2 regions of the Glutamicibacter sp. BS14 genome follow, and region 2 is predicted to be linked to the other one. Evidence: riboswitches for the same ligand, from Rfam matches in the RefSeq annotation. Region 2 holds a riboswitch; the other holds the start of a gene.
The links. A riboswitch is a leader RNA that binds a small molecule or an ion and turns the genes downstream of it on or off. The one in region 2 is predicted to bind glycine.
Positions count from the first base shown of each region.

Region 1 (15,409 bases), 410 kb from region 2:
GGGGACTCCTCGATGCTGTAGGCACCGGAGAGGACCTCGTCCATTTCCTGGCGGATGGTGATCATCGCTTCAATGAAGCGCTCGATCTCGGCCAGGTCCTCGGATTCGGTGGGCTCCACCATCAGGGTGCCTGCCACAGGGAAGGACAGGGTCGGCGCGTGGAAACCGAAGTCGATCAGGCGCTTGGCCACGTCCTCGGCGGTGACCCCGGTCTTGGCGGTCAGTTCACGCAGGTCCAGAATGCACTCGTGGGCAACCAGGTCCTTGTTGCCGGTGAACAGTACCGGGAAGTGCTCGTTCAGGCGCTTGGCAATGTAGTTCGCGTTCAGGATCGCGTGCTTGGTGGCTTCGGTCAAGCCGTCCCCGCCCATCATCGCGATGTAGGCCCAGGAGATCGGCAGGACGCCGGCCGAGCCGAAAGCGGTCGCCACCACCGGCACGCCATCACGCTCGGAGTAGGTGCCCGAAGCATCGCCTGGCAGGAATGGCAGCAGGTGCTCGCCAACGCCGATTGGGCCTACGCCTGGACCGCCACCGCCGTGCGGGATGCAGAAGGTCTTGTGCAGGTTCAGGTGCGACACGTCGCCGCCGAACTTGCCTGGCTGGGCCAGGCCAACCATGGCGTTCATGTTCGCGCCATCGATGTACACCTGGCCGCCGGCGGCGTGGACCTTGTCGCAGACCTCGCGCACGTCGGAGTCGTAGACGCCGTGGGTGGATGGGTAGGTGATCATGATGGCTGCAAGGACGTCCTTGTTGGCCTCGATCTTGGCATCCAGGTCGTTCGCGTCGATGGTGCCATCGGCTGCGGTCTTCACGACCACCACGCGCATCCCGGCCAGCACTGCCGACGCGGCATTGGTGCCGTGGGCCGAAGCCGGAATCAGGCACAGATCGCGCTGGCCTTCGCCGCGCGAACGGTGGTAGTCCGAGATGGCCAGCAGGCCCGCGTATTCGCCCTGCGAGCCGGCGTTGGGCTGGATCGAAACGCCAGCGTAGCCGGTGATTGCGGTCAGGCGCCCTTCCAGGTCGGTGATCAGCTCGCGCCAGCCCTCGGTCTGCGCTGCAGGCGCGTAGGGGTGGATCGAGGCGAATTCCGGCCAGGTGATGGATTCCATTTCGGCGGCCGAGTTCAGCTTCATGGTGCACGAACCCAGCGGGATCATGGTGCGGTCCAGGGCCAGGTCGCGGTCCGAGAGCCGGCGCAGGTAGCGCATCATCTGGGTTTCGGAGGAGATGGTGTTGAAGATCGGGTGGGTCATGAAGTCGCTGGTGCGCACCTGCCCTGCCGGGATCTCGAAGCCTTCCGGAGCCGAGAGCTCTGCGCCGAAGACTTCAAGCAGGGTCTTGACTACGCCCGAGGTGGTGGCCTCGTCGGTGGAGATGCCCACCTGGGTCTCGCCCACCTTGCGCAGGTTGATGCCTGCTTCGATGGCCTTGGCAATGATGGCATCGGCGTTCTCGACGTTCACCACAACGGTGTCGAAGAAGGAGTCCGAAGCCAGGGTGTAGCCGCCGGAAACCAGCGAGCTGGCGATCACCCGGGCGTGGTTGTTGGCGCGCGAGGCGATCTGCTTCAGTCCGGCTGGGCCGTGGTAGACCGCGTACATCGAAGCGCAGATGGCCAGCAGGGCCTGTGCGGTGCAGATGTTGGAGGTGGCCTTTTCGCGGCGGATGTGCTGCTCGCGAGTCTGCAGGGCCAAGCGGTAGGCAGGGACTCCGGCGTCATCGGCCGAAACGCCCACCAGGCGTCCTGGCATGGAACGGGTCAGGCCATCGGCCACGGCCATGTAGGCAGCGTGCGGTCCGCCGAAGAACAGCGGCACGCCGAATCGCTGGGTGTTGCCCACGGCGATATCGGCACCCTGCTCGCCCGGAGGGGTGATCATGGTCAGGGCCAGCAGGTCGGCAATCACGGTAACCATGGCGCCGGCTTCCTTGGCGGCGGCGATGATCGAAGCGTGGTCCGCGATCGAGCCGTCGTTGCCAGGCTGCTGCAGGACAATGCCGGAGATCTCGCCCTCTGGCAAGCCTGCGGAAAGGTCGGCAATCTCGACTTCGAAGCCCAGCGCGTCAGCGCGGCCCTGCACGACCTTGAGGGTCTGCGGGAAGATGTTGGAGTCCAGCACGGTCTTGCCCTTGGACTTCTTCTTGTTGGCGCGGCGCATCATCAGCACGGCTTCGGCGGCGGCGGAGGATTCATCCAGCAGCGACGCGTTGGCGATGGGCAGGCCGGTCAGGTCCATGACCATGGTCTGGAAGTTCAGCAGGGCTTCGAGGCGGCCCTGGGAGATTTCCGGCTGGTACGGGGTGTAAGCGGTGTACCAGGCTGGGTTTTCCACGATGTTGCGGCGGATCACGGCTGGGGTGATGGTGTCGTAGAAGCCCTGGCCGATCATCTGGGTCTTCATGACGTTCTTCGAGGCAAGCGCACGCAGGTGGGCTAGGGCTTCGGTTTCGCTCAGGGCGTCTGGGATATCCAGTGCGGAGTCCTGGCGGATGTCTGCCGGAACGGCGGTGTCGATCAGTTCTTCCAGGCTGTCGTAGCCCAGGGTCTGAAGCATGGTGGTGACGTCGGAAGGACGTGGGCCGATATGGCGTGAAACGAATTCAGTATTCGCTCGTGCCGAAGTCTGCGTGATGGTCATGGTGCTGGTATCTCCATGGGATCTGTCTTGGCGCATGCCAAAGGAAGGTCTTTTTACCTCCCCATCCCTGTTGCATAACCTGAGAGTTTTACGCATCCAGCAAACCAAGCCGGGCACTTGCACCTTCGGTGAACCGGAACGGGCCGGTTTCTTTCCAGAGTTGCCTCATGATGGCGGTACGGGTGCCTGAGAGTTTCCTGGGGAGGAATTGCTCCTACGGCGCCCGTCCATGGTGTGAACGGGACTCTCCCGCCATCCGTCTATGGCGCGCGCTGCCGGCCGGAGACCTGCAGCACACCACCATGTTACCTGCCCCGCCCCCAAGGTCAAACAGGAGCGGGGTCCGGAAAAGTCATAAATGCGTTCAGTTGGCGTCGGCAGTTAAACGGATGTAATCAGGATATTTCGCTGACAAGGAATCACCCGACGAGGTGCCGGTGATCCGGCGCTTGACCCACGGAGCCAAATGCTCTCTGGCCCAGCCCAATTCCTGCTTCAGCTTTTCGCCGCGCGAGTTCACGGCCAGTTCCGGCAGGGACGGCTGCTGGATCCTGGAGGACCAGTTTCCCTCGGTGATCCGATGGGTGCCGAGCACGTCAAGGACCTTCGAAGCCATCAGCGTGTGGCCCAGCTCGTTCATGTGCAGCCGATCCACCGCCCAGTAGCGCAGATCGGAGAATTCGCGCCACCGCCAGTAATCGGCGATCACCGCGCCGTACTCGTCCGCGATTTCGCGAACCTTCTCGTTGTAAATGGCCGTGCGCGGACGGGTCTTGGAGAACAACGGTGACTCCACGGTGTCGAAACCGGTGAACAGCACGACCGCGCTTCCGGCTTCGGCAAAGCGGCGCACCATGCCTTCATAGCCGCGCATCAGCGCATCCAGGTCCGCCTTCGGGCGCAGGATGTCATTGCCACCGGCATAGATGGTGACCAGATCCGGGGCCAGTGCGAGCGCCTGGTCCAGCTGCTGGTTGATCACCTGCCCGATCTTCTTGCCGCGCACCGCCAGGTTGGCGTATTCCCATTCGCCTTCGGCGCAGAGCACTTCCGAAACCCGGTCCGCCCAGCCGCGGACCTGGTTGGGCCGGGTCGGATCCACATCGCCAACGCCTTCGGTGAACGAGTCACCTAGTGCCACAAACTTCTTCACTTCGCTCCTGCTTCGTTCCATTCCCGATGGGTTTACTACGCGTTGCTGCCGGCAGCCTGGGCCGACATGTTCTTCTGCATGATCAGCTGGCGGGCCAGCTGGCTGAGCTTGACCCCGGTGGAGATCTCCTTGACGCCTTCATTGCGCGAGGGGATGAAACCGAAGCCCAGCTGGTGGGCTGGATCGGCGAAGGCCAGCGAGGAATTCGCACCGTCATGGCCGTAGGCGAAAATCGATCCATAGTTGTTGCGCGCGGTGGCCTTCATGAACCCCAGGGCGAAGGCCTGCAGCAGCCCGTTGGTCCGGTCATGGCCGTAGACCAGCTCGGTGGAAACCTGGGACCAGGTGTCGGCGGTGAGGAATCCGCGGGTGGCGCCCAGTGCCGGCACTGCACCGAATGAGGCGGCATAGATTGCGGCGAGGCCTTGGGCATTGGCGACCGCGCCCATGGATGCGGGGCCCAGTTCGCGCACCTGCGGCGCGTTGGCCAGTTCGTGCCAGTTGTAGACCGGGCCGCTTTCCAGCGCGAAACCGGAGGCCGAGTTCACCGAAAGCCCGGCCGGGGAGAACGGATCGAAGAATTCCGGTGCGGCGTCAGCGCCCGGCAATACATCGCGGTAGCGCGATTCCAGCGCGGGGTCCTGGCCGATGTATGCTTCGGCTCCCAGCGGCTTGCGGATGCGCTCCTCGAAGACTTCTTTCAGTTCCTTGCCGGTGACCCGGCGTACCAGTTCTTCCATGAGCACGCCCATGGTGATCGCGTGGTAGCCGACAATGTTCTGGCCCAGCGGCCAGACGCTTGGCATGGAAGCGAGCACCTTGGCGTATTCGGCGGAGTTCAGGAGGATCTCGCTGGGCACGCCCCCGGGCACTCCGAGCACTCCCGCTTGGTGGCTGAGCACCTCGCCGACGGTGAGCTGGGCTTTCCCGTTGTCGCCGAATTCCGGCCAGTAGGTGGCAATTGGCGCGTTCGGGTCGATCAGCCCATCTTGCACGAGCAGTGCCACGACCAGCGCGCCCAGGCCCTTGGTGCAGGAGAAGACGCAGGTCAGCGCGTCACCAGAGAGGTGCTCGCCGACACTGTGGCTGAGCACCAATTCGCCGCGGTGGTACACGGCCAGCTGCGCCGAATAGCCTTCTTCCTCAGCGGCTCGCGCCTCTAGTGCTTCCGCCAGGGGCGCGAACTCTTCAGTGATCACCGATTGCATCTAAATCCTTCAAAGTGCTTGTCTCTCATCAACTAACCCTAACCGCTTCGATCCCATGGCCCGGTAGTTCCACACGCTGACCCGACACCTAGCATATAGGTACGTCAGCTCACAGCATTGGCTTGTTTAAGCCACTAATCGACATTTCACTACCGCTGGACCCCAAGTTCTGTGAGCCAGCCTTGAAGCCGGTTTGCCCACTTCATGCGCTGACCCTAAAGTTGTAATGTTTGCCTACAAAATTGAAGGAGATGATCTCGATCGCATGACTGTGAACAGTGACACGGCCGTTACCGACGGCAAAGAAACAGAACTCCGCAGGGTGATTGGCCCGAAGCTGCTGCTATTCCTCATCATGGGCGATATCATCGGCGCCGGAATTTTCGCCATCACCGGCAAAGTTGCCGGCCAGGTGGGCGGAGCCGCCTGGCTGCCGTTCCTGATCGCTTTCACGATCGCGACCCTCACCGCCTTCAGCTACCTCGAACTGGTGACCAAATACCCGCACGCGGCCGGTGCTGCCTTGTACATCCACAAGGCATTCGGCATCCACTTCGTCACCTTCCTGGTGGCGTTCACCGTGGCTTGCTCGGGCATCACCAGTGCCGCCACCTCGGCCACCTTGGTGGGGCGCAACCTGCTCATTGGCATTGGCCAGTTTGTCGAGGGTGTTCCCAACACCCCGGAAGCGGGCATGTGGGCAGCTATTGCGATCATCGTGATCCTCGCAGTGATCAACTTCCGCGGCGTGGGCGAGAGCGTGAAGTTCAACCTCGTGCTGACCATAGTTTCGCTGGCCATCATGGCCGCGATCATCGGCATCGGCTTCGCGGTGATCGCCTCGGGCCAGGGTGACATTTCCCGCCTGGTGGTCTTCGAGACCCCCACCGACCGCAGCGTCTTCGCCGCCGTGACCATGGGTACTGCCATTGCGTTCTTCGCGATGGTGGGCTTCGAGGATTCGGTGAACCTGGTTGAGGAAACCAAGAATCCCAAGAAGACCTTCCCGAAGATCATGCTCATCGGCCTGGGCATCTGCGCCTTGATCTACATGCTGGTGGCCGTCACGGTCATCATGGTGATCCCGACCGGCGATCTGCTGAACCCGAAGAACCCGGATGCCGGCATCCTGCTGGATGTTGTGCGCATCGGCCTGCCGAACCTGCCAGTTGACGCGATCTTCCCGTTCTTGACCGTCTTCGCGGTGGTCAACACCGCGCTGATGAACATGCTGATGGCTAGCCGCCTGCTCTACGGCATGGCCCGCCAAGGCGTGCTGCCGCAGTTCCTGGGCAAGGTGCATTCGACCCGACGCTCGCCATGGGCTGCGATCCTGTTCAGCACCGTGCTGGCCATCGCCTTGGTGGTCTACGTGAACTTGAGCAACGGAAGCAGCATTGTCGGCTCGCTGGGCGGCACGACCGCGCTGCTGTTGTTGTGCGTGTTCGCCGTAGTCAACGTAGCCCTGCTGGTGCTGCGCCGCGACAAGCCGGAACCCGATGCGTTCCGCGCTCCAACGATCATCCCGATCCTCGGCGTGTTCTTCTGCCTGTTCCTTGCCGGCCCATGGGCTCGTTCGCGTGAAGACTGGGTCCAGTACGAGATTGCCGGCCTGCTGCTGGTCATCGGCGTGCTGCTGTGGGCCGTGACCTGGTTGGTCAACCGGATCAACTACAAGAAGGGCGTCATCGAAACCCGCCCGGGACAGTACTGATCCCAAACCGTTAAAGCAGTGATGCCCGCCATTTGGCGGGCATCACTGCTTTAAGCGTGTTTTCTATGCGGTCTGCTCGACCGTTTCCTGGCGGAACCGAAGCTTCAGGCCGCCTTCGGTGCTCTGCCACCAGGAAGATACGACAAGCACCGGGCCCTCTGCAGGCTTCATGCGGTACGCGAGCAGCACCATCTGGGCATCCACTTCCCGGGCCGCAAGGACCTGCACCGCACCGGTACTGGGCAGGCTCGCCCCGGATTCCAGCATGGCCCGGACCGTGGCCACATCCAGCAGGCCGCCATGGCGAGTCACTTCCTGGTAGCCCGGATGCAGGAAGTCGTTGAGTTCCGCGAAACTGGTGCGGATCTGCGGGTCGAGGAAACCTTGTTCCAGTTCGAAGACGGTGGCCGCGATGTCCACGCCGGGTTCCGGTGCGGCGGCGGGTTGCCCGCCGGGTGCCAGCACGGCATCTTCAGCCGCTGGAGCTTTGGAAGCCGCTGGAGCTTTGGAAGCCGCTGGGCCGCCGACTGCGGTGTAGCCCGGTCCGGCCTCTACTACAGAGCCCTGCTGGTGCGCGGTCGCAGCCGCACGCGCATGGCCGTCAGCAGCTTCATTCAGCTCATGTCCGGCATGGCCCTTGACCCACTCGAAGGTGTACTTGCGCCCGGCAATGGCCCGGTCAAGTTCCTTGAGGATGTCCTGGTTCAAGACCGGTTTGCCGTCGGCCTTTTTCCAGCCCTTCTTCTTCCAACCCGGCATCCACTTGCTGATGCAGTTGATCGCATACTGCGAATCGCACAGGATCCTGAGTTCTTCTTCTGGCAGGTGCTCGGTGGCCCGGAAGAGTTCGAGCACCGCTTGGAGCTCCCCCATGTTGTTGGTTCCGTGGTCCCAACCGCCAGCGGCCCAGTTGTCCTGGTCCACGTACCAGGCCCAACCTGCCGGTCCGGGGTTTCCTAGGGCTGATCCATCCGCAGCTGCAATGATCGTCATGCTTTAATCCTGCCACGTTGACGCCCGCACTCGGTTCCATGCATTGGGCCATGTCGCCAGCGAATACTTGCACAATGGATCACAGCATCCAGCCAGGTCCATGCCTAGGATTGGGATGTGAAGAAAATCCTGCCTGTACTGGCCATCCTGGTTCTGGTCCTGTCCGCATGCGCTGGCCCCTCGGTTGACGAGCTGCGCCAACTCGATCCCCAGGGCCATACCGCCTGCGTGCATTTTGGCGGGGGCTTGGTTGACCCCGAGGGCATCGGCGCAACGAATATGCAGAAAGCCGCTGATCATGGGGCGAAGGCCTCCACCGAACAGATCAGCGCTGCGGTGGCCGCCGATGAATCCGGGGATCCCCAAATTACTGACTTGTCCGCTTTCCAGGAAGCTTGCGAGGGGCAAGGCTTCGATTTCGAATAGGACAGATCGGCCCAGGACCCCTCGAAATAGCGGGCTCCTGAGCCGATCCGCGGCGGATCGCCAGCGCTCCTAGGCGGGGTACAACGGGTTGTGCCCGGCTTGGACCCGCTCGTCAGCCCGGACTTCGCCCGGTGCTGTACCGTTCAGGAACGGACCGCTCTCGGCCAGCTCATCTCGGCCCGGCGCTTCGAGCCAGTTCGCCAACTCCGGCCCCTTCGGGATGATCCTGGTCGGGTTGATGTCCTCATGCACCACGTAGTAGTGCGCCTTGATCTGCTCGAAGTCGATGGTGTCGCCGAAACCCGGGGTCTGGAACAAGTCCCGCGCATAGCCCCAGAGGTTCGGCATGTCGATGAGCTTGTTGCGGTTGGCCTTGAAGTGGCCATGATAGACCGGGTCGAATCGCACCAGCGTGGTGAACAGCCGGACATCGGCCTCGGTGATGTGATCACCCATCAGGAAGCGGCGGGTGCCCAGCCGATCTTCGAGGTAGTCCAAGGTGGCGAATAACCGGTCGTAGGCATCGTTGTAGGCCTGCTGGTCCCCGGCGAACCCGGCACGGTAGACGCCGTTGTTGACCTCGGTGAAAATCCGCTTGATCAGCGGAAGCATCTCATCGAGCTGGTCCTGCGCAATGAGGTCCGGGGCGCCTTCCCGGTGGAACTCCTTCCACTGCGTGGACATGTCCCAGGTGATCTGCGGGTAGTCATTGGTGACAACCGCACCGGTGGGGATATCGACGATTGCCGGCACAGTGATGCCGCGTGGATAGTCGGCAAAGCGCTTGAAGTAGTTCTCCTGGACCCGCTCGGTACCCAGGACAGGGTCCTTGCCCCCGGGGTCCAGGTCAAAGGTCCAGCTGCGTGCGTCGTGGGTTGGGCCGGGCAGTCCGACGGACAGCGCGTCTTCCAAGCCCAGCAGGCGGCGAACGATCAGGGTGCGGTTGGCCCAGGGGCACGCGCGGGCTGCGACCAGATGGTAGCGGCCAGCTTCCACCGGCCAAAGCCGGGCCCCGTCCGAAAGCCCCGCGTTGGGATGCCCGATCTTGCTGTGGCTGTTTCCCTCGCCATAGTGCTCGGCGCTGGCATCAGCGACGATGCGGTCCTGGATGTAGTTGGTGTCCCGGGTGAATTCTCCGCCGGTGACGTAGGCGCCCTTGGTCGAATATTCCTCGCTCATCGCATTCCTTCCAAAGAATTTTGAAGTCCCGTGCATAAACCATTCACCTCGAGACTATGGCAGTTGGGCAGGTATGGAAATGGCGCAATGCACTTTTCCATTCCCCCGCCGATTTCAACCCGGTCTAGGCGTTGACCGTGGCGCCTTCACGTACGGTGCGCATCGCCTTGCTCCAGGCGAGCACCTGTTCAAGCATGGGCTGCACGCTATTGGCCGACCGTTCGGTCGGAGCGAAAGCCGAGAAGTTCTCGAAGTCGGAGAATAGCGAGAACATGCCGGTCTTCTGCACGTGGGCGATCTGCAGTTCCGAGAGGATCCCGCGCAGGTGCTCCACGGCACGCGAGCCCATGGCGGAGCCGTATCCGACCATGCCGGCGGCCTTGTTGTTCAGTTCTGCATTCAGGTAGCTCAGTGCGTTGGCCAATGCAGGCTGGACGGAGTGGTTGTACTCGCCAACAATGAAAATGTATCCATCGAATTCGCTCATCTTGGCGGCGAAGGCCTTGGTGTGCCCGTTCTGGTAGTTCTGGTAGGCGGCCGGGAACGGCTCGTCGAGCATCGGCAGGTTGAACTCGACGATGTCCACCAGCTCGTAGTCGGCACCACCGAATTCCTGGGCCCTGGCCAGCACCCATTGGGCGACGCCCTGGTTGACACGTCCTGGACGGGTGGAACCGGTAACGATAGCGATCTTCGACAAGTTGCTCTCCTTGGAGTTCTCCGGCCAACAATTTAGTTGACACGTCATCTTCTCTTGCTAAATTCCACTATACAGGAGATGATTGATGCGTCAACAATATTTTGAATGTCCCCCATGGGGACAACATGGTTAGGAAAGAGAATGAAGAGCGAAGAGACCCGCTGGCTCACCGACAGCGAGCAGGACCTCTGGCGCACCATACGCGAGTTCCTCTGGCAGTTCCCCAGTGGCATGGATCGCCAGCTGCTGCGCGATTCGAACATGCTCTCCGGTGAATACTCGGTGCTGGCTGTGCTTTCGGAAACAACCGAACCAAGTCTACGCCCGGCCGACGTGGCGACCGCATTGCGCTGGGACCGCTCGCGACTCTCCCACCTGCTGCGCCGCATGGAAGCCAAGGGCCTGGTCAGCCGCTGCTCAGATGAGACCGACCGCCGCGGGCACCAGATTACGCTCACCGCCCAGGGGCGCAAGACCATTGAGGAAGCCGCGCCAACCCACGTGAGCTTCGTGCGTGAAACCATTTTCGATTCCCTGAGCCCCTCCGAACGCACGGCATTGGAATCGGCGCTGCCGAAGATCCTGGCCTCGCTGGAAAAGCAGGGACTGAAAGATGGCCAGTGCTAGCTGGCCCTTTCGGCCAGTTCGCTCTTGGCTACCAGCTGGGCGAATTGCCCGCCAAGCTGGACCAGCTCGTCAAAAGTTCCCGCTTCGGCAATCCGGCCAGCTTCTAGCACGACGATGCGGTCCGCTCGCATCACGGTGCTCAACCGGTGCGCGATCAGCAAGGTAGTTCGCCCCAGTGCGAGCTCGTCCAGCGCCCGCTGCACCAAAGCCTCGGTGACCGTATCCAGGGCACTGGTCGCCTCGTCGAGCACCAGGACCTTGGGCTTGCGCAGCATGGTGCGGGCAATAGCCAGTCGCTGCTGCTCGCCACCGGAGAAACGGTGGCCGCGCTGCCCCACCTGGGTTTCCAGGCCCTGCGGCAGGCTGCGGACCAGCTGCGCAATCTGCGCGGCTTCCAGCGCCTGCCAGAGCTCTTCCTCGGTGGCCTGGGGCGCTGCCCACAGGAGGTTCTCCCGAATCGAAGCATGCAGCAGGTAGCTTTCCTGGGCAACGACGGAGACCGCCTGGGCGATGCCTTCAGGATCGAATTCCTTCAGGTCAATGCCGTCGAGCAATACCTGGCCCTCGGTAGGGTCAAGCAGCCGGGGCAGCAAGGACCCCAGGGTGGACTTTCCCGAACCGGTGGAACCGACAACCGCGGTCATTGTTCCCGCCTCCAGGGTCAAATCCAGCTGTTCCAGGGTGGCGCGGTCAGCCTCGGGGTAGCGGAAGCTGACATTGCGCAATTGCACTTCGCCACGCAGCTTCCCGGGTTCGACCGCTCGCGGCCGCTGGGGTACCGGCAGCGCCTGGTCCGTATCCAGGTATTCGAAGACGCGGCTGAACAAGGCCAAGGCCGAGACCCACTGGACCGAAATCTGCATCATGCCCATGACCGGACGGAAGATTCCGGCCTGCAGCCCGGTAAAGGCCACCAAGGTGCCGATGCTCATTCCCTGCCCGGTGGCGGGCAGCCCCGCCACGATGTACAGCACCGCGGGGATGGCCGCGAAAATGATGCTCATCGTGGCCATGCGCCAACGCCCGGCCAAAGCGCTTTTCATTTCCAGGTCGATGAGCTTGTGGCTGGACTCTCCGAAGGCCGCCGCATCAGCGGCTCCGGTGCCCATGATCTTGGCCAGGCGGACCCCGGAGATGCTCAGGCGCTCGTCGATCAGCGAAGCCAGGTTCGACATCTCGCGCTGGCGCTTTCCTGTCACGGCGCGGCGCAGTTTCGCGGTTTGCTTGGCAAGCAGCACCGCTGGCGGCAGCACGACCAATGAGATCAGGCTCAGTTTCCACGAGATCGCCACCATCGCGCAGGCGGTGGCCACAACGGTGGTCAGGTTCGAGGCAATGCTCGTGGCCGAATTGGTAATCACCGATTGCATCTGCCCCACGTCGTTGACCAGGCGCGACTGCACGTCCCCGGAGCGCGAGTTGGTGAAGAATCCCAGGGATTGCTTCTGCAGGTGCGTGAACAGCCCGGTCCGCAGGCCATGCATGACGCGTTGGCCCATCAGGGTTGCCCGCCAGGTCTGGACGACTTCCAGAATCGCGGTAGCCAGGGAGATCAGCACCAGTCCCACGGCACCCAAGAGCAGCAATCGGATATTGCTGTTGGGAATCGCGTCATCAATGAGTTCGCGGATGATGAACGGCTGGGCCAGGCCGATGACCGACGCTGCCACGATCAGCACCATGACCGCAATCACCGATCCCAGATGGGGCCGGAAGAGCGCGGCGATGCGCGCCAGGGACACCGGATGCTCGGTGAGCCGCTGCTTGTCCCGGGCGGCGTTGCCGGACCGCCCTTGCCCGCCACCGCCCGGATGCGGCCCCGGCATTCCCATTGCACTCATGGACTCCCCCTCTACCTCTGAATTTCTCAAGTCCAGAATAACAGAGGGAACCTCACTATGTGGTTGCATCTTGAAATTGTACCCAGAAACACACTATCCTTGAACATATGCAGAACGAAGAGCCCAAGCCTGACTTGGCAGATCTTTTCCTCCACGCTTCACGCATGCTTCGCGGCAGATGGAGGGACAGCTTGACTCCCCTGGGCATCACTCCGCACCAATCGAGGGTGCTGACCTTGCTGTCCCGGGCCGATAGGATCGGGCTGCGCAACTCGCAGCTCGCAGAACAGCTGCACATCGCCGCGCGCTCGACCACCGAGGTAGTCGACCAGCTGGAAGCCAAGGAGCTTGTCGTGCGCACCCCCGATCCGGCCGATCGCCGCGCCACGTTGATTGCGCTCAGTGCCACGGGCCGCGCCCAGCTCGGCGAGCTCGCCGAATTGCGCCGTTCGAGCATGGACGGCTATTTCGACAAGCTCGGCGACGAGGACCGCGCCGAGCTCACCCGGCTGCTGGCAATCCTGGACCGCGAGAACCCGCGGCCGGTGCGCAGCGCTTGCAAGAACCCGGCGAAAGAGAACTAGCTGCCAGCTAGCGGATAGAACCCGAGGCCCCAGCATATGCGTGCCGGGGCCTCGGGCGCTGGTTGCCGCTGCCCGCTAGTTCTCGGTCTTCCCGCGGCGCCAGTAGCCCATGAAGGCTACCTGCTTGCGGTCCACGCCGGCATCGCGCACCAGATAACGGCGCATTTCCTTGACCGTGCCGGCTTCACCGGCAATCCAGGCGTAGAACGGTGCGGAATTTTCCTGGCCTGTCTCCCACAGGATGTCCGCATCAACATCGATATCTTCCGGCTCGGCGTTGGTATGCACCACGCCGGCTGCTGGAATCGCGACTACCTGGCGCAAGGCCGACTGCAGCAATTCACCATGCTCATGGCTGCCACGGGTCAGCCACTGCACCGAGACGCCGGAGCGGGTGGAGGCACCGAGGATATCCGTGGTCTCCGGGACCTCGATCAGCGCATGGCCGGTGACGTTGGAGGGCAAGGCTTCGAGGATGGCGCAAATCGCCGGGGCGGCGGTTTCGTCACCGGCCAGCACCACGCGGGTTGCCTCGCCGCGGCGGAACTCGATGCCGCCGTAGCTGGAGTCGTTCAGGGTCTTGTTCGGGCCCAGCAGCAACAGCTGGTCGCCCACCTTGGCCCGGTCGCCGAACTCCGTAGCCGGCCCGCCCTGGAGCTGGCCGTCAACCATGTGCCCGTGCATCACGAAGTCGATATCCAGCTCGGCCGTGGCCCCGATATTGTCCCGGTGCCCGGCTTCGCGGAAGGCCCGCACGGTATAGGTGCGCATGTGGCCGCGGGTATCGGGATCAATCGACAACCAGCGCTTGTACCAGCCCTGCTGCTCGGCAGGACTGGTCATCGCGCCAGGGCGCATCGAGGCGATCTCGTCGGTCAGCGCAGTACCGCCAGCCGGTGGCAGCAAGAGCTTGATGCGCATATCCAGCGGGTGGCTGTTGGTGCCGAAGTACTCCAGGTCCTCGCCGCTGACGGTCACCCGGCGGAAGGATGGCGCGAGCTGCTGGCTATTGACCACAGTGGTGTCAAAGGCCAACGTCGGCACATGCTCATGGGCCGGGCGTTCTGATTGCGGATCAAGGGCGGCGGCTGCTTGGGCAGCTTGCTTCACATTTGCCGCCTGCTTCACCGCAGTTTTCTTTGCCGAAGCTTCGGTACGGAAAATGCCCTGGGAAGCGAGCACCTGCTCGGTGCGCAGCACCCGGTGGCGGCCAATGGGAAGCACCAGCGGAGTGCCGCCCACCGGGTCGGGGATCACGCGGCTGGGCATGCCGAAAACATCCTTGACGGTCTTTTCGGTGACCACATCGTTGGGATGGCCGGCAGCGTAGATCTTGCCGTGGCGCAGCGCCACCAGGTAGTCGGCGTAGCGGGCGGCCAGGTTCAAATCGTGCAGCACGATCACGACCGTGATCCCGCGGCTGCGGTTCAGCTCGCTGACCACATCCAGGACTTCGAGCTGGTGCGCCACGTCCAGGAAGGTGGTCGGCTCGTCGAGCAGCAGCAGGTCGGTCTCCTGCGCCAGGGCCATGGCGATCCAGACGCGCTGGCGCTGACCGCCGGAGAGCTCGTCCACCGAGCGGTCGGCCAGCTCGGTGGTGCCGGTCAGCTCCATGGCGCGATTAACCGCTGCCTCGTCCTCGGCAGAGAAGCGCTTGAACAGGCCCTGGTGCGGGTAGCGGCCGCGGCTGATCAGCTCGCGGGCGGTGATGCCGTCCGGAGCGGTGGGCGATTGCGGCAGCAAGCCCAGGGTCTTGGCGACTTCCTTGGCCGGCTTGGAGTGGATGTCCGCGCCGTCCAGGAGCACCTGGCCCCCGGCTGGCTTGAGCAGCCGCGACAATGCGCGCAGCAGGGTGGACTTGCCGCAACCGTTGGCCCCGACGACGATGCTCACCTGCCCGGCAGGGATATCCAGCGACAGCTCGTCGACGATGGTGACCTTGTCATAGGCCAGGGTCAGATCGCTTGCCTGCAAAGTGGCCATGGGTTATGCCCCGCTTCCAGTTGAGTTTGCGCGCACCAGAATCCAAATCAGGAAGGGTGCACCGAATGCGCCGGTGATAACGCCCACCGGCAGCGAAAGATCCGCGAACAGGTTCGCGGCAAAGAAATTGGCGACAGTCACCAGCGTTGCCCCGGTCAAACCGGAAAGCAGGATGTTGATCGGGCCGCGGTTCAGCGCGGCAGTAATCGGGCCGGCCAGGAAGGCAACGAACGCCATCGGCCCGGTGACGGCAATCGGCAAGGCGCCCATGGCCACAGCAACAAAGACCAAGATCGCCCGGGCCCAGCCCACGTGCAGCCCCAGGGCCGCCGCGGTGTCCTCGCCCAGCTCCA
Region 1 covers NZ_CM167801.1:1,438,871-1,454,279, reverse strand. Annotated here, with positions in the region: gene gcvP (aminomethyl-transferring glycine dehydrogenase) at 1-2,648, opposite strand, end outside; glycine riboswitch at 2,813-2,910, opposite strand; gene AC1Z36_RS06855 (SGNH/GDSL hydrolase family protein) at 3,013-3,789, opposite strand; gene AC1Z36_RS06850 (serine hydrolase domain-containing protein) at 3,837-5,009, opposite strand; gene AC1Z36_RS06845 (APC family permease) at 5,275-6,723, shown strand; gene AC1Z36_RS06840 (RNase H family protein) at 6,787-7,716, opposite strand; gene AC1Z36_RS06835 (hypothetical protein) at 7,834-8,142, shown strand; gene AC1Z36_RS06830 (glutathione S-transferase family protein) at 8,212-9,321, opposite strand; gene AC1Z36_RS06825 (NADPH-dependent FMN reductase) at 9,446-10,021, opposite strand; gene AC1Z36_RS06820 (MarR family winged helix-turn-helix transcriptional regulator) at 10,163-10,648, shown strand; gene AC1Z36_RS06815 (ABC transporter ATP-binding protein) at 10,645-12,489, opposite strand; gene AC1Z36_RS06810 (MarR family winged helix-turn-helix transcriptional regulator) at 12,681-13,073, shown strand; gene AC1Z36_RS06805 (SIP domain-containing protein) at 13,149-15,056, opposite strand; gene AC1Z36_RS06800 (FecCD family ABC transporter permease) at 15,060-15,409, opposite strand, start outside.
Region 1: linked by a shared signal. The riboswitch ahead of gcvP (aminomethyl-transferring glycine dehydrogenase) and the one ahead of cycA (D-serine/D-alanine/glycine transporter) in region 2 are both predicted to bind glycine.

Region 2 (15,409 bases):
AAAGGCGAGGGGCATCGCCCAACGCCATTTTGGCCACGTGCTGGCCCGTTATCTTTTTGATAGTCCCTAAAAAGAGGATCATAGGGACTGTCGGCCGACCAATCTCGGCATGGTGTCTTGCCCCTGTCTAACCAATGATCCGGGGGGTGTTGCCACCGAGATTGGGATGGCAGCGTGGTGATGAAGTGCGCAGGGGCGCTGGCCGATCACGGACGAAACTAGACTTGGTGTGCTCAGTGTCGGGGTTCTGGCTAGTCGATACGTTTTCCGGCTTTGCGCGCACGGTAGGCGCGCACGTGCTCGCGGTTGGCGCAGTTGCCGGTATCGCAGTACAGCTTGGAGCGGTTGCGCGACAGATCCAGCAGGGCCGCCTCGCAGTCCTCCGAGGCGCAGATCCGCAGCCGCTGCAATCCGCCGGAGCGGATCACTTCCGCCAGTGCCATCGCGGCGTCCACGGCCATGCGGTCGTAGAGCGGGGTGCTGTTGGTGGTGGCGTGCAGGTGGTAACCCAGCGATTCGCTCTTGATCAATTGAGGCTGGGCGTTGGCGTTGCGCAGGATCGCATTGACCCGGAAGACGGATTCTTCTTCGGTACCTATCCAGATGTTCTTCAGCTGGGAACGCAACTGGCGAATGGAGCGAAGCTCTGCCTGGTTGTGCGCGCGGGAGCCTTCGAAATTCTCGGCATCAAGGAACTCATCGAGATCAGCGACGGTGGAGAGCATATCCACGATTTGCACCTCGGTATTCAGAAGGTTCACCACGGACTTCAATGAAGCTTCGATATCTGGTGCAAAGGTCATAATTCGTTCCTGGAAGCTGGGTAGATTGACTGCCACTCAAGCCTAACCGTATCGTCATGCTCATACCCCCATTTGCCCCTGAACGGCGGCATGAAATTCTTCGCGAAAGACTTCAAAGACCCTCATGAGCGACCTGTCTGATTCCGGCCTTCCGGCCGCCACTGCCGGCAGTCCAGTACTGCGTCAAAGCCAGTCCCGGGGGATCTGGATTGCGCTGGCATCCTCCGCGGCCTTCGGGATTTCCGGCTCCTTCGCCAAGGGGCTTTTCGAAGCAGGGTGGAGTCCCACTGCGGCCGTGGCCGCACGCATGGCCGGCGCCGCGCTGGTCCTGGCGATCCCTGCGGTCCTGGCGATGCGCGGCCGCTGGACGTTGCTGCGCACCAACTGGGTGTCGATTGTGCTCTTCGGATTGTTTGGAGTGGGAGCCTGCCAGCTGTGCTATTTCTTGGCGGTGCAGCGCTTGGATGTCGGGGTGGCTTTGCTGCTGGAGTATCTGGCTCCGGTGCTCATCGTGCTGGTGCTCTGGGCCAAGCACCAGAAGCGCCCGTCGGCGGCAACGATCGCTGGCACCCTATTGTCATTGGCAGGCCTGGTGGCGGTGCTGGATCTGACCGGCACCACGCGGATTGATCCGATCGGCGTGCTCTGGGGCTTGGGGGCAGCGGTGGGCCTGACGGTCTACTTCTTCATTAGCGCCAAGGTCGATGGCGCGCTGCCACCCATCATGCTGTCGGCCGGTGGCATGGCCGTTGGCGCGCTAACCATGCTGCTGGTTGGCGGCTTGGGAATCCTTCCAATGCAGTGGGCCGCCGGCAGCGGATCATTTGCTGGATATGAAACCCCGTGGTGGTTGGCCTTGACCGGGCTGATCCTGATCGCCACCGTGTTCTCCTACACCACCGGTGTGATGGCCGCCCGGGAACTGGGGTCCAAGGTGGCCAGCTTCATCTCCTTGACCGAGGTGCTTTTCGCGGTGCTGTGGGCTTGGCTGCTGCTCTCCGAGCTGCCGGGTGCGGTGCAGCTGTTCGGCGGCCTGCTGATTGTGTGCGGCGTGGTGCTGGTGCGTGTCGATGAACTGCGTGCGGCACGCAAGGGGATCTAAGCGGCCCGTAGGGTAAAAACGCGCACGCGATGCCAATTGTTGTGCGCCGGATGCCAAGGGAAAACCCGCTGGCCTGTACAGGCTGGGAGAAACAAGTTTCGCAGGCATCCTAGCTGGAGGAATACCCATGGGCAGCAAGTCGGTCATAGTCGTAGGCGCAGGTTCGGCTGGCTCGGTGGTCGCGCGCCGGCTCGTGGATGCCGGGGCGCGGGTGACCTTGTTCGAAGCTGGCTCCGAGGACACCAACCCTGCCATCCACGACCTCTCGCGCATGGGCGAGCTGTGGCATAGCAAGGACGACTGGGATTACCACACCGTCCCGATGGCCGGGGCAGCGAACAAGCCGATGCACCTGCCACGGGGCAAGGTGCTCGGCGGTTCCCACGCGCTGAATGCGACCATCTGGGTGCGCTGCGCCCCGCAGGATTTCGATGACTGGGCCAAGGACTGCGGCGAGCAGTGGGCCTGGAAGAATGTCCTGCCGATCTACAAGGAAATCGAGAACTTCTCTGGCGGCGCCAGCGAATTCCACGGCAGCGATGGGCTGGTGCCGGTGGACAACGACTACGAGCTGGATGAGATCCACCAGTCGATTATCGACGCCGCGGTGCAGTCCGGAATCCGGTTCAATCCCGACTACAACGGCGAGCAGCTGGAAGGCGTTTCCAAGGAGCAGATCAACGTTGCTGGCGGCGAACGCATCAACACCTGGAAGGCCTATCTGAAGCCGGTGCGCGAGTGCATGGAAATCATCACGGACGCCGAGGTGCATTCGGTGATCCTCGAATCCGGATCCGCGGTAGGCGTGCGCTATCGGATCGGCGGGCAGCTGCAGGAGCTGCGCGCGGATGAGGTGGTGCTCAGCGCCGGTGCCCTGGGATCCCCGCAAATCCTGTTGCGCTCAGGCATCGGCCCGGTGGCCGAGCTCGAAGCCGCGGGCGTCATGCCGCTGCATGAGCTGGATCAGGTCGGAAAGAACCTGCATGACCACCTGCTGGCACCGGTGATTGCCGAAACCACCACCCGCGCGATACCCGCCCCGCGTGCCGGGGTCTCCGTCTCGCAATCGCACATGTTCACCCGATCCCGCGAGGGCCTGGATCGCCCGGACACCCAGCCGATCTTCTTCGCCGTGCCCATGTACTCCCCGGGCATGGAACCGGTCGACGGCACTGCCTTCACCTTGCACTCCGGGATCGTCACCCCGCACAGCCGCGGCGAAATCACCCTGGGCGGGCCCGGCCTGGATGACCCGGTGAACATCGATTTGAATGCGCTGGATGATCCGCGGGATATGCAGGCATTCCTGGTATCGATGAAGCAATGCCGCGCGATGGTGGAGCAAGATGCCTTGGCCGGGGACTGGGGAGCGAGGGAAATCTACCCGGGCGAAGAAATACGCGGCGATGAGCAGCTGGAGGATTACATTCGGAACAACGTAGTGACCTACCACCACCAGGTGGGTACCTGCCGCATGGGCACGGATGCGCAGGCCGTGGTGGATCCGCAGCTGCGGGTACGCGGCTTGGAAGGGCTGCGCGTCATCGATGCCTCGATCATGCCCAAGATCACCACCGGAAACACCAATGCCCCGGCCATCCTCATCGGCGAGCTGGGCGCCAAATTCCTCCTGGCTGATCTTCGGCTCTGACAGGCGGCGCACTATGGCGGCGGCCAAGGAGAACGAGCCCTCACATTCCAAGAGACGATGATTCCGTGGACCGCAGCTGGCGATGGAACGCGCGCCAGCTGCGTGTGAGATACATCGAATAAACTGCTTCAGGGCGAAATCGTTTCAAGCTGAAATGATATTTTGAAGGGATGAACGAACACCGGATTCCGCAGTTCCAATGGAACTCGCTGAGCTATCTCACCGCCCGAGCCGGACGCATCGGCACCCAGGAGCTCACCGAGCTGATGGAATCCGAGTCCTTGTCCCGGCATCATTTCACCATCATCTGCGCGCTGGAGGAGTTCGGCGGCATCTCCCAGAACAACTTGGCAGATCGCTCGAATGTGAACCGCGGCCATCTGGTGGCCTACCTCGATCAGCTGTCGAGCCGTGGGATCCTGGAACGCGAAGTTGATCCGGAGGACCGCCGCCGCAACGTCATCACGCTGACTCCCGAGGGCCGGAAATTCGCTGCCCGGGCGATGGAGGCTGCCTCGCATAACGAAGCCAAGGTCTTCGGCGCATTGGATGAGCCGCAGCGGGAGCAGCTGCGCGCCTTGCTGCAGCTGGTCGCTACGCAGGACGGCGAGGCACGCCAGTGAAGCGCCACTTAGAAGAAATAGTGCAGCGCAGCGTCGTCGTGGCCCCTCACCGCCCGTCGCTCATCCCGGCAGCCAAGGCGACGATCAGCCTGGCCGCGCCGCTGATCCTGTTGGCCGGCCTTGGCCGCCTTGACTGGGCAATGTATGCAGCGTTCGGCGCCTTCTGCGCGGTCTTCGGCCGTTTCGACGCGTACGCGCCGCGTTTCTGGCAGCAGCTCTCGGCAGGTATCGTGCAACTGGCCGCAATGCTGCTGGGCACCTATTTTTCGCTCATCGAGGCACCGTTCCCGGTACGCGTGCTCGTGCTGGCATTCATTGGTTTTGGCGCCAACTACGTCTCCCATGCCACGCGCTGGATGCCGCCGGGACCGGTCTTCGCGGTCTTCGCCGGCGGCGCCTGCCTGGGCATCCCGGCCACTTCGCAAAGCTTCACCGGGGTGCTGCTGGCCGGCGGCGGAACAATGGCCTTCAGCATGCTGCTGATGCTTGGCCTGTCGATGCGCAAAGCCAACCTGCTTCATACCCTGCGCTCCGGATACGCCTGGTCGCCCTCGCGCCGGGCCATGGCCCAATCGCTCCAAATGGGCACGGGCGTGCTGCTGGCGGGAATCGCAGGGCATCTGCTCAGCGACGGCCACTGGTACTGGGCCAGTCTCGGCGCGATCGCCGCAGTCACCGGCGCTGATGCCTATGCGCGGGTAGCCCGCGGGCTGCAGCGCTGCGCAGGCACCTGCATTGGCGTAGCGCTGACCGCAATAGTTTTCGCCTTCGATTCCCCGGTCTGGGTAATCCTGGCCGCTGCGCTGGCCTCGCAGTTCGTCATCGAGCTGGTGATTCTGCGCAACTATGCGGTGGGGATGGTATTCATGACGGTCACCGCACTGCTCATGGTCCACCTGGTCAGCCCTGAACCGGCCGCGTCCCTGCTCATCGACCGCATTTCCATGACGGCGCTGGGCGCTTTGGTGGGTGCGGTGCAGAGCATCGCCATTTCGCTGCTGGTGGCCCGCCGCCGCCAAGGCCGAACGCCGGGGGCTACCAGTGCTCGGTGACAACCTGCGCTTCGAGCTTGCCGGCCTCGATGGAGATATGGCGGGCTAATTCCAGGTCCAGTGTTCCCAGATGCTCGGGCTGGTTGTGCGTTAGGCGCAGCTCGACGATGGTAACCCGCCACTCCAGGTGCGGATGCCGGTTGTCCTGCTCGGCGCGCAGGCCTACCTGGACAATGAACTGCAAGGCCGTGCTCGCGCAATCGAAACGGTAAGCGGCCCGCAAACCCAAGTCATCACGCTTCCAATCAGGCAAGGCGCCCAGCCTCTGATCGAATTCGAAGCGCGGTAACGGACCGGTTGATGCCATGGTTCTCTCCTCCAAGCGGCAGCGGGTCGGACTATGCAAGTGGTTGCTGCCTGCCATCATGATCGCATCGACCCCGGCTATTGCGGTAGCGATCCCAGCGACTATGCAGTTAGGCCCCGGCATCTGGTGATGCCGGGGCCCGGCTGAGAGAGCTGTCAAGTGCTCGGGCTACTGGCGGATGTCCTCGGCAACCTGTGCGGCGGTTTCCGCTTCGCGCTTGGCGAAGGATTCCGCATCACGGTAGGCGGAGGCCTCATAGCGTTCGTGCGCCACCTTGGCCAGGTGCGCGGCGCGCAGTGCCTGGTGCTGGGGGTTGCGGCGGATGACCAGGTAGCCTGCAGCCAGGATCAGGAACCAGATCGGGGTAATGGCCATAGCCATGAGGGTATCGGTCTGGGTGGTCAGGGCCCACAAGATGAAGCCGAAGAATGCCAGCACAACATATGGCATGAAGCTGCCGCCAGGGACCTTGAACTTCGATGCGTCGTGCAGGTGCGGGCGACGAGCACGGAAGACCAGGTAGCTGAGCAGGATGATGGTCCAGACGAACATGAAGCACAGGGCCGAGACGGTGGTGACCAGTGTAAATGCTCCCATGACCGAATCGCCGCCGTAGAGCAGTGCGACGCCGGCCAGCAGGAACATGCAGGAGAACATCAGGGCGTTGCGCGGAACCTTGCGGCCTGACAGCTTGGTGAACGTCTTCGGTGCATCGCCTTCCATGGACAGGCCACGGAGCATGCGGGAGGTCGAGTAGATACCCGAGTTGGCGCTCGAAGCCGCCGAGGTAAGGACCACGAAGTTGATGATGCCAGCGGCGCCAGCCAGACCGGCCAGGGCGAACATGCCCACGAATGGCGATTGCGCAGCGGAGAACAGATCCCAGGGGGTCACGGCCATCAGGATGATCAGCGCGCCAACGTAGAAGAACAGGATGCGGACAGGAATCGAGTTGATTGCCTTGGGCAGGGTCTTTTCGGGGTCCTTGGTTTCCGCCGCGGTGGTGCCAACCAGCTCAATGCCAACGAAGGCGAAGACCGCGATCTGGAAACCGGCTACGAAGCCCATGAAGCCGGTCGGGAACATGCCGCCGTCGTTCCACAGGTTAGCGAAGGATGAAGAAGCACCGTTGTGCTCGAAACCGGTGATCACCATAACCAGGCCAACCACGATCAGTGCGCCGATGGCGACGATCTTGATCAGCGAGAACCAGAATTCGGTTTCGCCAAAAGCCTTCACTGTCGCCAGGTTCAGAACCAGCAGCAGCACGATACAGGCTAGTGCCGGGATCCATAGCGGCAAATCGCCCCACCAGAAGGCGACATAATGGGCGATGGCCACGACGTCGGCGATGCCGGTGACAACCCAGCAGAACCAGTAGGTCCAGCCGGTAAAGAATGCGGCCCAAGGGCCTAACAGGTCGCCGGCGAAGTCGGCGAAGCTCTTGTAGTTCAGGTTGCTCAACAGCAGTTCGCCCATGGCGCGCATGACGAAGAACAGCATGAAGCCAATGATCATGTAGACGAAGATGACCGACGGGCCGGCTACCGAGATGGTCTTGCCGGAGCCCATGAACAAGCCGGTGCCGATGGCGCCGCCAATGGCGATCAGCTGGATGTGACGATTGGAGAGCCCTCGTTCGAGTGCGGGGCCAGAACTGGTGGTACTCATGCTGATTGCCTTCCAGGAGTGTGGTGTGACGCCTCGAAGCGCTCCTGCCCCCAAGCCCTGAAGGCTTGGAGAGCAGCTGCTCGCTTTGAAGAACGCATCCGACTAGGAAGGATTCCAGCTGGGCATTGCGCGGCATGCTGCGCTCAGAGCAGTTGCTGCGAATGCCACGGGGAGTCCCTCGAAACTGGTGCGCTCGGTGCGGCACTGTTCTTGGTCCCTCCCCAATCTGTATTACAACCTGAGAGTTTTCACTTCCACCCGAATACTGGGTGAAGCTTGCTCCTTCGGTGAGCCCGGACGAACCTGGGCTGCTTTCCAGAGGTGCCTGTTCGTAGCGGTACAGGTGCCTGAGAGTTTCCCGGGGAGGAAATTGCTCCTACGGCGCCCGCCCATGGTGTGAGCGGATCTCTCCCGCCACGCATCAACGGCATATGTGGTGATTGCCATCACAGTATGCGCAGAAAAATGAACGTGGTGCAAGTCGCAATTTCACACTTCGGGCCCCGGATAACCGCTTGGCCACGCCAATCGTGGAAAGTGGCTGGCGAAATGGGGGATTCTCCGCTTCGTAATGATTCGGGAAGCAAGGGCATGGATGCGGCAAAACGGGGCATCGGTTCAACCGATGCCCCGCGTGGGGAGGTACGGAGGGCTACTTCCCGAACCGTCGCAGCCGCAGCGAGTTCAATACCACCAGCACCGAGCTGGCTGCCATGGCCGCTCCGGCGATCATCGGGTTCAGCAAGCCCAGGGCCGCAATCGGAATGCCGGCAGTGTTGTAGGCGAAAGCCCAGAACAGGTTCATCTTGATGGTGGACAGGGTTCGGGCCGACAGGTCGATGGCCTGCGTGACCTGATGCAGGTCGTTACCCATCAGGGTGATGTCCGCGGCTTCGATGGCCACATCGGTGCCCGAGCCCATGGCGATGCCGAGGTCGGCCTGCGCCAGTGCTGGCGCGTCATTCACCCCATCGCCCACCATGGCCACGACCTTGCCCTGCTCTTGCAATGAGGTGATCGCCTGGGCCTTGCCGGCAGGGAAGACCCCGGCGAATACGTCCTCGGCCTTGATGCCTACCTGGGCGGCAACCTCGGTAGCCACCGACTGGTTGTCGCCGGTCAGCAGCACCACGCGCAGGCCGCGCTCCTGGAGTTCGGCAATAGCTTTTGCGGAGCTGTCCTTGATCTTGTCCGCCACCGAGATCACTGCCTGGAACTGCTGGTCCACCGCGACCAGGATGGCGGTCGCGCCGGCCTGCTCGGCTTCCGCGAGCATGGCCTTGGCGGAGTCATCCAAGGACGCGCCCTGGGCTTCGAGCCAGCTGAAGCGGCCTACGGCAACGCGATGCCCGTTGACCGTGCCGACCACGCCGCCGCCCGGATCGGAATCGAAGTCGCTGGCTTCGGGCAGCGGGCCCAAGCCGGCTGCGGCCTTGGCGATGGCCTGGGCGATCGGATGCTCGGAATGGTGTTCCACGGCACCGGCCAAGACCAGGACCTCATCGGGATCGACTCCGTCGATGGCCTGGGTGCCCTGGTGGGCCATGACCCCGGTGGTCACGGTGCCGGTCTTGTCCAGCACGATGGTGTCCAGCTTGCGGGTATCTTCCAGGACCTGCGGGCCGCGGATCAGGATGCCCAGCTGCGCGCCGCGGCCGGTACCGACCAGCAAGCCGATCGGGGTCGCCAGGCCCAACGCGCAGGGGCAGGCGATGACCAGCACGGCGACCGCAGCGGTGAACGCCTGGTAGGGATCGCCGCTGGCAAAGAACCAGGTCACGAACGTGAGCAGCGCAATGGCCAGTACGATCGGCACGAAGACGGAGGATATCCGGTCAGCCAGGCGGGCAATGGGCGCCTTGCCCGATTGGGCTTCGGAGACCAGCTTGCCCATCTGGGCCAAGGTGGTGTCCGCGCCAACGCGGGTAGCTTCGATCACCAGCCGGCCCGAGGCATTCAAGGTCGCGCCGGTGACTTCATCGCCGGGCCCGGCCTTCTGCGGGACCGATTCGCCCGTAAGCAGCGAGGTGTCTACCGCGCTGGCGCCGTCAATGACCACGCCATCAGTAGCGATCTTCTCGCCGGGGCGCACCACGAAATGGTCCCCGACCTGCACCTGCACGGCCGGGATTTTCACTTCGGCGCCGTCGCGAAGCACCACTGCATCCTTGGCGCCCAGGTTCAGCAAGGACTTCAGCGCATCGGATGCCGAGGACTTGGCGCGGTGCTCCAGGAAACGGCCCAGCAGCAGCAAGGTGGCCACGACGCCGGCAGTTTCAAAGTAGAGCGCATGCTCGGACATGGACATGCCGATATGGGCGGTCAGCTGCGGATCGAGGATCAGCTGCACTGCAGAGAAGAAGTAGGCCGCGAGCACACCGAGGGAAACCAGAGTGTCCATGGTCGAGGCCAGGTGCCGTGCGTTGACGGCCGCTGCCTTGTGGAAAGGCCAGGCGCCGTAGAAGACCACGGGAGTGGCCAGCGCGAAGGCGACCCAACCCCAATGCGGGAACTGCGCTGCGGGAATCATGGAAATGATGAACAGCGGAATGGTGAAGATCGCGGAGACCAGCAGGCGGCGCAGCAGGTGGTTGGGCACCATGTGCTCGTGCCCGCCGTGATCATGCTCCCCGTGTCCCTGGTGATCCGAACCGGCGGGTTTGGGCGGGTGCTTGAGGGAAGCGGTATAGCCGGCGGCGTGCACCGTATCGATCAGTGCTTCATCGGTGACATCGGCTGGGACCTGGACCTTGGCGGTTTCCAGGGGCAGGTTCACCGTCGCGCTGACACCGGGCAGCTTGCCGAGTTTGCGTTCCACCCGATTCACGCACGAGGCGCAGGTCATTCCCTGGATGTCCAGATCGACGGTGCGCAATTCGGGGATTGTTTCATGCGGGGCATGGGAAGTCATGATTTACGACCTTGCACTTTCTTGCCGTTGTGGCTTGGTGCCTGGCTTTTTTGCGGCTAGGCGTTAATTGCTTCGACGGTGTAACCAGCCTCGTCGATGGCATTGCGAATGCTCTCTTCGCTTACGGTTGCGCTGGTGGTGACGTTGGCGGTGGACACGCCCTTCGCATCGAGGAACACTTCCACCTCTTGCACCCCGTCAAGCTCCTTGAGCTCCTCGGTGACAGAGGATACGCAGTGGCCGCAGGTCATGCCGGAGATCTTGATTTCCACATGGCTAGTCAGCGGGGTGCTCTGCTCGCGGGGAATGATCTGCAGGCCCTGGTTGGAGTTCTTTTCCGAGGAGCATCCGCAATTGCAGTTGTGGCTCATGATCTTGCTCTCTTTCGATGAATTCTGTGTGAATTGGAAATGGGTCCGTTGGGGCGCGCTCAGCGCACCAAACGGGAGATGGCGGCCGTGGCCTCGGCGATTTTGTCTTGCACGATGGATGGATCACCCGTCTCGATGGATGACTTGGCCGCATCAACCACGCAATGGCCGATATGGTCATCGATCAGCTGCACGCTGACCTTGTGCAATGCCGCGTTGATAGCGGAGATCTGGGTCAGGATGTCGATGCAGTACTTGTCTTCATCTACCATCTTGGCCACTCCGCGCACCTGGCCTTCAATGCGCTTCAGGCGTCGTTCCAAGGCGCTTTTATCCGCGTGATAGCCGTGGTGCTCAGCTGTTTCATGTGGCGTGTGGTTGGTATCCATATAACGATCATACCCCCTAGGGGTATTAAGTCAAGTACCCCCTGGGGGTATCCAGCATCCCCCAGCCGGAGAGGGAAGCACGGTAGGATTTCACCCGTGAGCCACAACGAACTTCATGTGCGTCCGATTTCCGGCACCGAGCACTCATCATTCCTTGAGACCGCCCAAGACGTCAGCTTCCTGCAGCGTCCCGAATGGGCCCAGGTCAAGGGCGGCTGGCGCGGTGAATCCCTCGGCTGGTTCGAGGAAGACGAGCTGGTAGGCGCGGCACTGGTGCTGCATCGTGCAGCCCCGGTCATCAAGAAGACCCTCGCCTACATCCCCGATGGCCCGGTCATCGACTTCGGCACCTATGCTCCTGGACAGGTAATCCAGCCGCTGGCCGCCTACCTGAAGAATCGTGGCGCATTCCAGCTGAAGATGGGCCCGGGACTGGCCGTGCGCACCTGGGGTGCCGCCGCGGTGCGCAAGAACCTGGGCAAGGAAGGGTTCACCCAGCTCGCTGACCTTGAAACCCAGAGCACCTCAGGCACCGCGCTAGCGCTGAATGACGCCTTGCTGGAAATGGGCTTCTCCAAAGAAGATGTGGGACTGGACTTCGCTGCGGGCCAGCCGGAATTCGTGGCCCGCGTGGCGTTGCAAGATGATGACGGCAACCAGCTGGACGTGGACCAGGTCATGGCCAGCTACTCGGCGACCACCCGCAACGAGACCCGCAAGGCGCTGAAGAGCACCCTGGAAATCGAAGTCGGCCAGACCAAGGACATGGCCCGCTTCCATGCCCTGTACAACCACACCGCGGATCGCCAGGACTTCACCGGCCGCCCGCTGGGCTACTTCGAGAAGATGCACACCGTGCTCAACGAAGCGGTGCCGGGCTCCTGCACCCTGTACATCGCCAGCAATGAAGGCGTGGACCTGGCCGCATCCATTGTCATCCGTTCCTCGAACCTGGCCTGGTACCTGTACGGCGCTTCCTCCTCGGAGCAGCGCAAGCTGTTCGCGCCGAAGGCGATCATGCAGCACATGGTCATCGATTCCATCGAGGCAGGTTGCCGCTATCTGGACCAGGGCGGCGTGAGCGCGACCCTGGACAAGGAGCACCACCTCTCGGGGCTGACCAAGTTCAAGACCAACACCGGCTGCGACATCGTGCAGACCAACGGCGAGTGGGACCTGGCGCTGAACAAGCCCCTGGCGTGGGCCTTCGAAAAATACATGAACTGGCGCAAGAAGTAGGGAAAACACCACTTTGGCAATCGATCCAACCCAGCCATTTGTCCCGGTCATCCTCGGCGGGGACATCGGCACCTACACCTTGGCGCGCGAATTCTACGAGGCCTACGGGGTGCGCTCGGTGGTTCTGCCGGCTGCCGGCAACGGCGTCATCGAGCACTCGGTAGCCATCGAACTGCGCCCCATCGGTTCCATGGCCGACGAGGGACGCGTAGTAGCGGCCCTGGCCGAGCTGGCCGATGAGCTGAAGGCCGCGGCGGATCGGCCGCTGATGCTTTTCGGCTCCCTGGACTTCCACATCATGCTGATCGCCAAGAACCGTGAGCAGCTTGAGGAACAGTACGTCATCCCGTACCCCCAGCTGGAAACCATCGAGGGTGCGGCACTGAAAGAGAACTTCTACGCGCTCGCCGAAAAATTGGGCATCGCCCATCCGCGCACCGCCGTGTATTACCCGGGAGCCCCGCTGGATTCGCTGGTTGGTTCCTTCGACTACCCGGTCATCGGCAAGCCATCGAGCTCCGCGGATTGGATCGCCGCCAAGTTCGAGGGCAAGCAGAAGATCCACACCATCGACAGCCGCGCCGACCTCGAAGCCCTGATTTCCAGAATCGATGGCAGCGGCTACGACTCGGGCTACATCTTCCAGGAGTACATTCCGGGCGGAGATGACGCGATGCGCCTGTGCACCTACTTCGCCACCCAGGAAGAAAAGGTCATCTTCGCCGGCTACGGCGAAGTGGTGATCGAGGAGCATGCCCCGCTGGTGCTGGGCAATTCGGCCGCCATTGTCACCGGTCGCAACGATGCGATGGCCGCCGATGGCGCGCGCATGCTCGAAGAACTGGGCTGGCGCGGAATTGCCATGATCGATGCCAAATACGATCACCGCGATGGCCAGATCAAATTCTTCGAGATCAACCCGCGCCTGGGCCGCAACCACTTCTACCTGACCGCAGCCGGGGTGAACCCGGCCCGTTTCTATGTCACCGAGTTCCTCGGCGCGCAGTTCGATCAGTCGAACCCGGAAACCGACGCGGTGGTGGACACCGGCACAGGTGTCTTGCAGCTGTCGCGCCAGCGGCTATTCACCGTGCTGCCGCACCACTTGCTGCGCCGCTTCCTGGACAGCGGAACCGGCCGCAAGGCGGAAGCACTGCTCAAGGCCGGCAAGGTCTCGAACCCGTTGAAGTTCGCAGCCGAGAAGAACCCTCGCCGCAAGCTCTATCTGCTGTTGAATGCGGCCAACCACTACCGCAAGTTCAAGGCGTTCCCTCCGCGCACCCAGTAGGCTTGCCCAGGCCTAGGGCCTAGGAGTGGCCGGTGGTTGCGGTTTGAAGGCGTCTCCAGGAATTGCCCACCCGTCGCGCGCCTGGACCCAGGGGCTTTGGGCGATCTGCGCCCCGTCCAGGATGTCAAGGGACGTCGGCTGGCCATCGTATTGGGGTGCGAGCTGGACCGGTTTCATCCCCTTGGCTGCGGCGATGACCAGGGCAACGGTTTCATCCGGATCCTGGGACGTTGACATGGCATTCCAATCCAGCGTCGAAATCACCGCTTTGCCGGAAGGGATGGCAACGCGTTCAAGGAGGATATCCGGTTCGGGCTGCAGCTCGATATCCGGCTGGGCATCGCCGGCCTCGTCGAGGAAATCGATCTGCGGGTAGGACTGCAACGCGCACGAGCGAGCAGAAATGTTCTTGGCGTAGACCGCCATGTACCGTGAACCGGCAGCTGCATCGGGTGCGCCGAGGGCTATTTCCAAGTCCCCCTCTGCGCACAACGGAGCTGGCTGATTCGCTGGCCAGCTTTTGACCTTGTCGGGAAGAACCACAGGCTTGGGGATCAGCCATTGTGGTTTCTTGTTTCCAACCCAGCCTTCAGCAAGGACCTCGTATCGAGGCGATGCCAGCTTGTAGGGCATGGGCTCGCCAAAGGGACCATGCCGCTCCAGCCATAAGCGGGTTTCCTTTTCCGCCTCTGCTGGCGCCTCGTTGCCGAGGACCAGGTTCAATCCGGAATGGTCAATGCTGGCGCTCTCGAAGAAACCTCGCTTGGCCGCCTCGATAAGAAGCTGGAGCTCGGGAATATCAGTGCGATTCGCGGGCGAATAGCGCACGGATCGATCTGCTAGTGCCAAATCGGTGGGGTGCTTGGCCTGTGCAGCGAATTTTCCCAGCGCCAGCAGCTGCTCCAAGCTAAGCGCCGTGGCCGAGTAGTTAGCCGCACTTGCCGCGCCCAGCTCGCGTAGGCGGAATGCGAATGAAGCTCGCTCGCCGAGAAGACCAGGCTTCGCTTGCTCTTCGCCTCCAAAGTGCGAAAAATTGTCGGAGACTTCCAGAGGGTAGGTTTTCGTTTTTGAGCCTGGGACATTTTGGGGTTCACCGGCGACAAAGGCCAGATCGATGTCCCGCAAGTTCAGGGCATGGGCCCCAGCCTGGATCTGTTGTGCCATCTCCCGCACGATTTCTTCCGCTTGCACAGGATCGAGCTGATCCGAGAGCACGAATTGCAGGTCAACTGACAGATCCGGTGCGGCCAAGGCATCGTGATCCATGACCTCGGAGGACATCTGGACGCCAAGGACCCCGTCCCGGTCCTCGACGGCTGCAACGAAATCGCAAACTTCATCGGGCGCGTCGCAGGAATTCCATGGCTGCCAGATCACCAGGATGGCTGCGATAAGAGCCAGTGCGATGACGCTAGCTCCAGCGCGCAGTGAATTCATCTGGCTACTGTATCAAATGCGACCTCATGCTTGACCGCTGGTACTCCGGAAAACGGTAACGGCATAATGCGAGTAAAATTTCAAGCACACGTATTGAAAGCGAGTTCCCATGAGTTTGAAAGATCGCCTGCGCGATGACAGCATCGCCCATCTGAAGGCCGGCAACGAGCTGGAGAAGACGACCCTGCGCAATATCCTCAGTGCCATCGGCACCAAGGAGAAGTCGGGAAAGAACCCCAGCGAGCTCAACGACCAGGATGTCGAGAACCTGCTTCGCAAGGAAGTCGGCAACCGCGAGGAAACTGCTGGCCTGGCCGCCAAGGACGGCCGCACCGAATTGGCTGAACGCGAATTGGCCGAAGCCGCCTTCATCTCCACGTACCTGCCCAAGATGCTTGACGAAGCGCAAGCCCAGGACATTGTCGAGAGGATCATGACCGAACTTGCAGCCGATCACGACCTGACCATGAAGGACATGGGCCAGGCCATGAAGCTGGTCGGCGCCGAAATCGCTGGCCGCTTCGATGGCAAGGCTGTCTCCCAGATGGTGCGCGCCAAACTGGGC
Region 2 covers NZ_CM167801.1:1,024,777-1,040,185, forward strand. Annotated here, with positions in the region: gene AC1Z36_RS04910 (CGNR zinc finger domain-containing protein) at 252-803, opposite strand; gene AC1Z36_RS04915 (EamA family transporter) at 928-1,905, shown strand; gene AC1Z36_RS04920 (GMC family oxidoreductase) at 2,033-3,556, shown strand; gene AC1Z36_RS04925 (MarR family winged helix-turn-helix transcriptional regulator) at 3,727-4,179, shown strand; gene AC1Z36_RS04930 (FUSC family protein) at 4,176-5,231, shown strand; gene AC1Z36_RS04935 (4a-hydroxytetrahydrobiopterin dehydratase) at 5,215-5,538, opposite strand; gene cycA (D-serine/D-alanine/glycine transporter) at 5,707-7,209, opposite strand; glycine riboswitch at 7,426-7,534, opposite strand; glycine riboswitch at 7,535-7,633, opposite strand; gene AC1Z36_RS04945 (heavy metal translocating P-type ATPase) at 7,862-10,120, opposite strand; gene AC1Z36_RS04950 (heavy-metal-associated domain-containing protein) at 10,177-10,491, opposite strand; gene AC1Z36_RS04955 (metal-sensitive transcriptional regulator) at 10,551-10,880, opposite strand; gene AC1Z36_RS04960 (lipid II:glycine glycyltransferase FemX) at 10,977-12,119, shown strand; gene AC1Z36_RS04965 (carboxylate--amine ligase) at 12,133-13,407, shown strand; gene AC1Z36_RS04970 (DUF4232 domain-containing protein) at 13,420-14,844, opposite strand; gene AC1Z36_RS04975 (GatB/YqeY domain-containing protein) at 14,954-15,409, shown strand, end outside.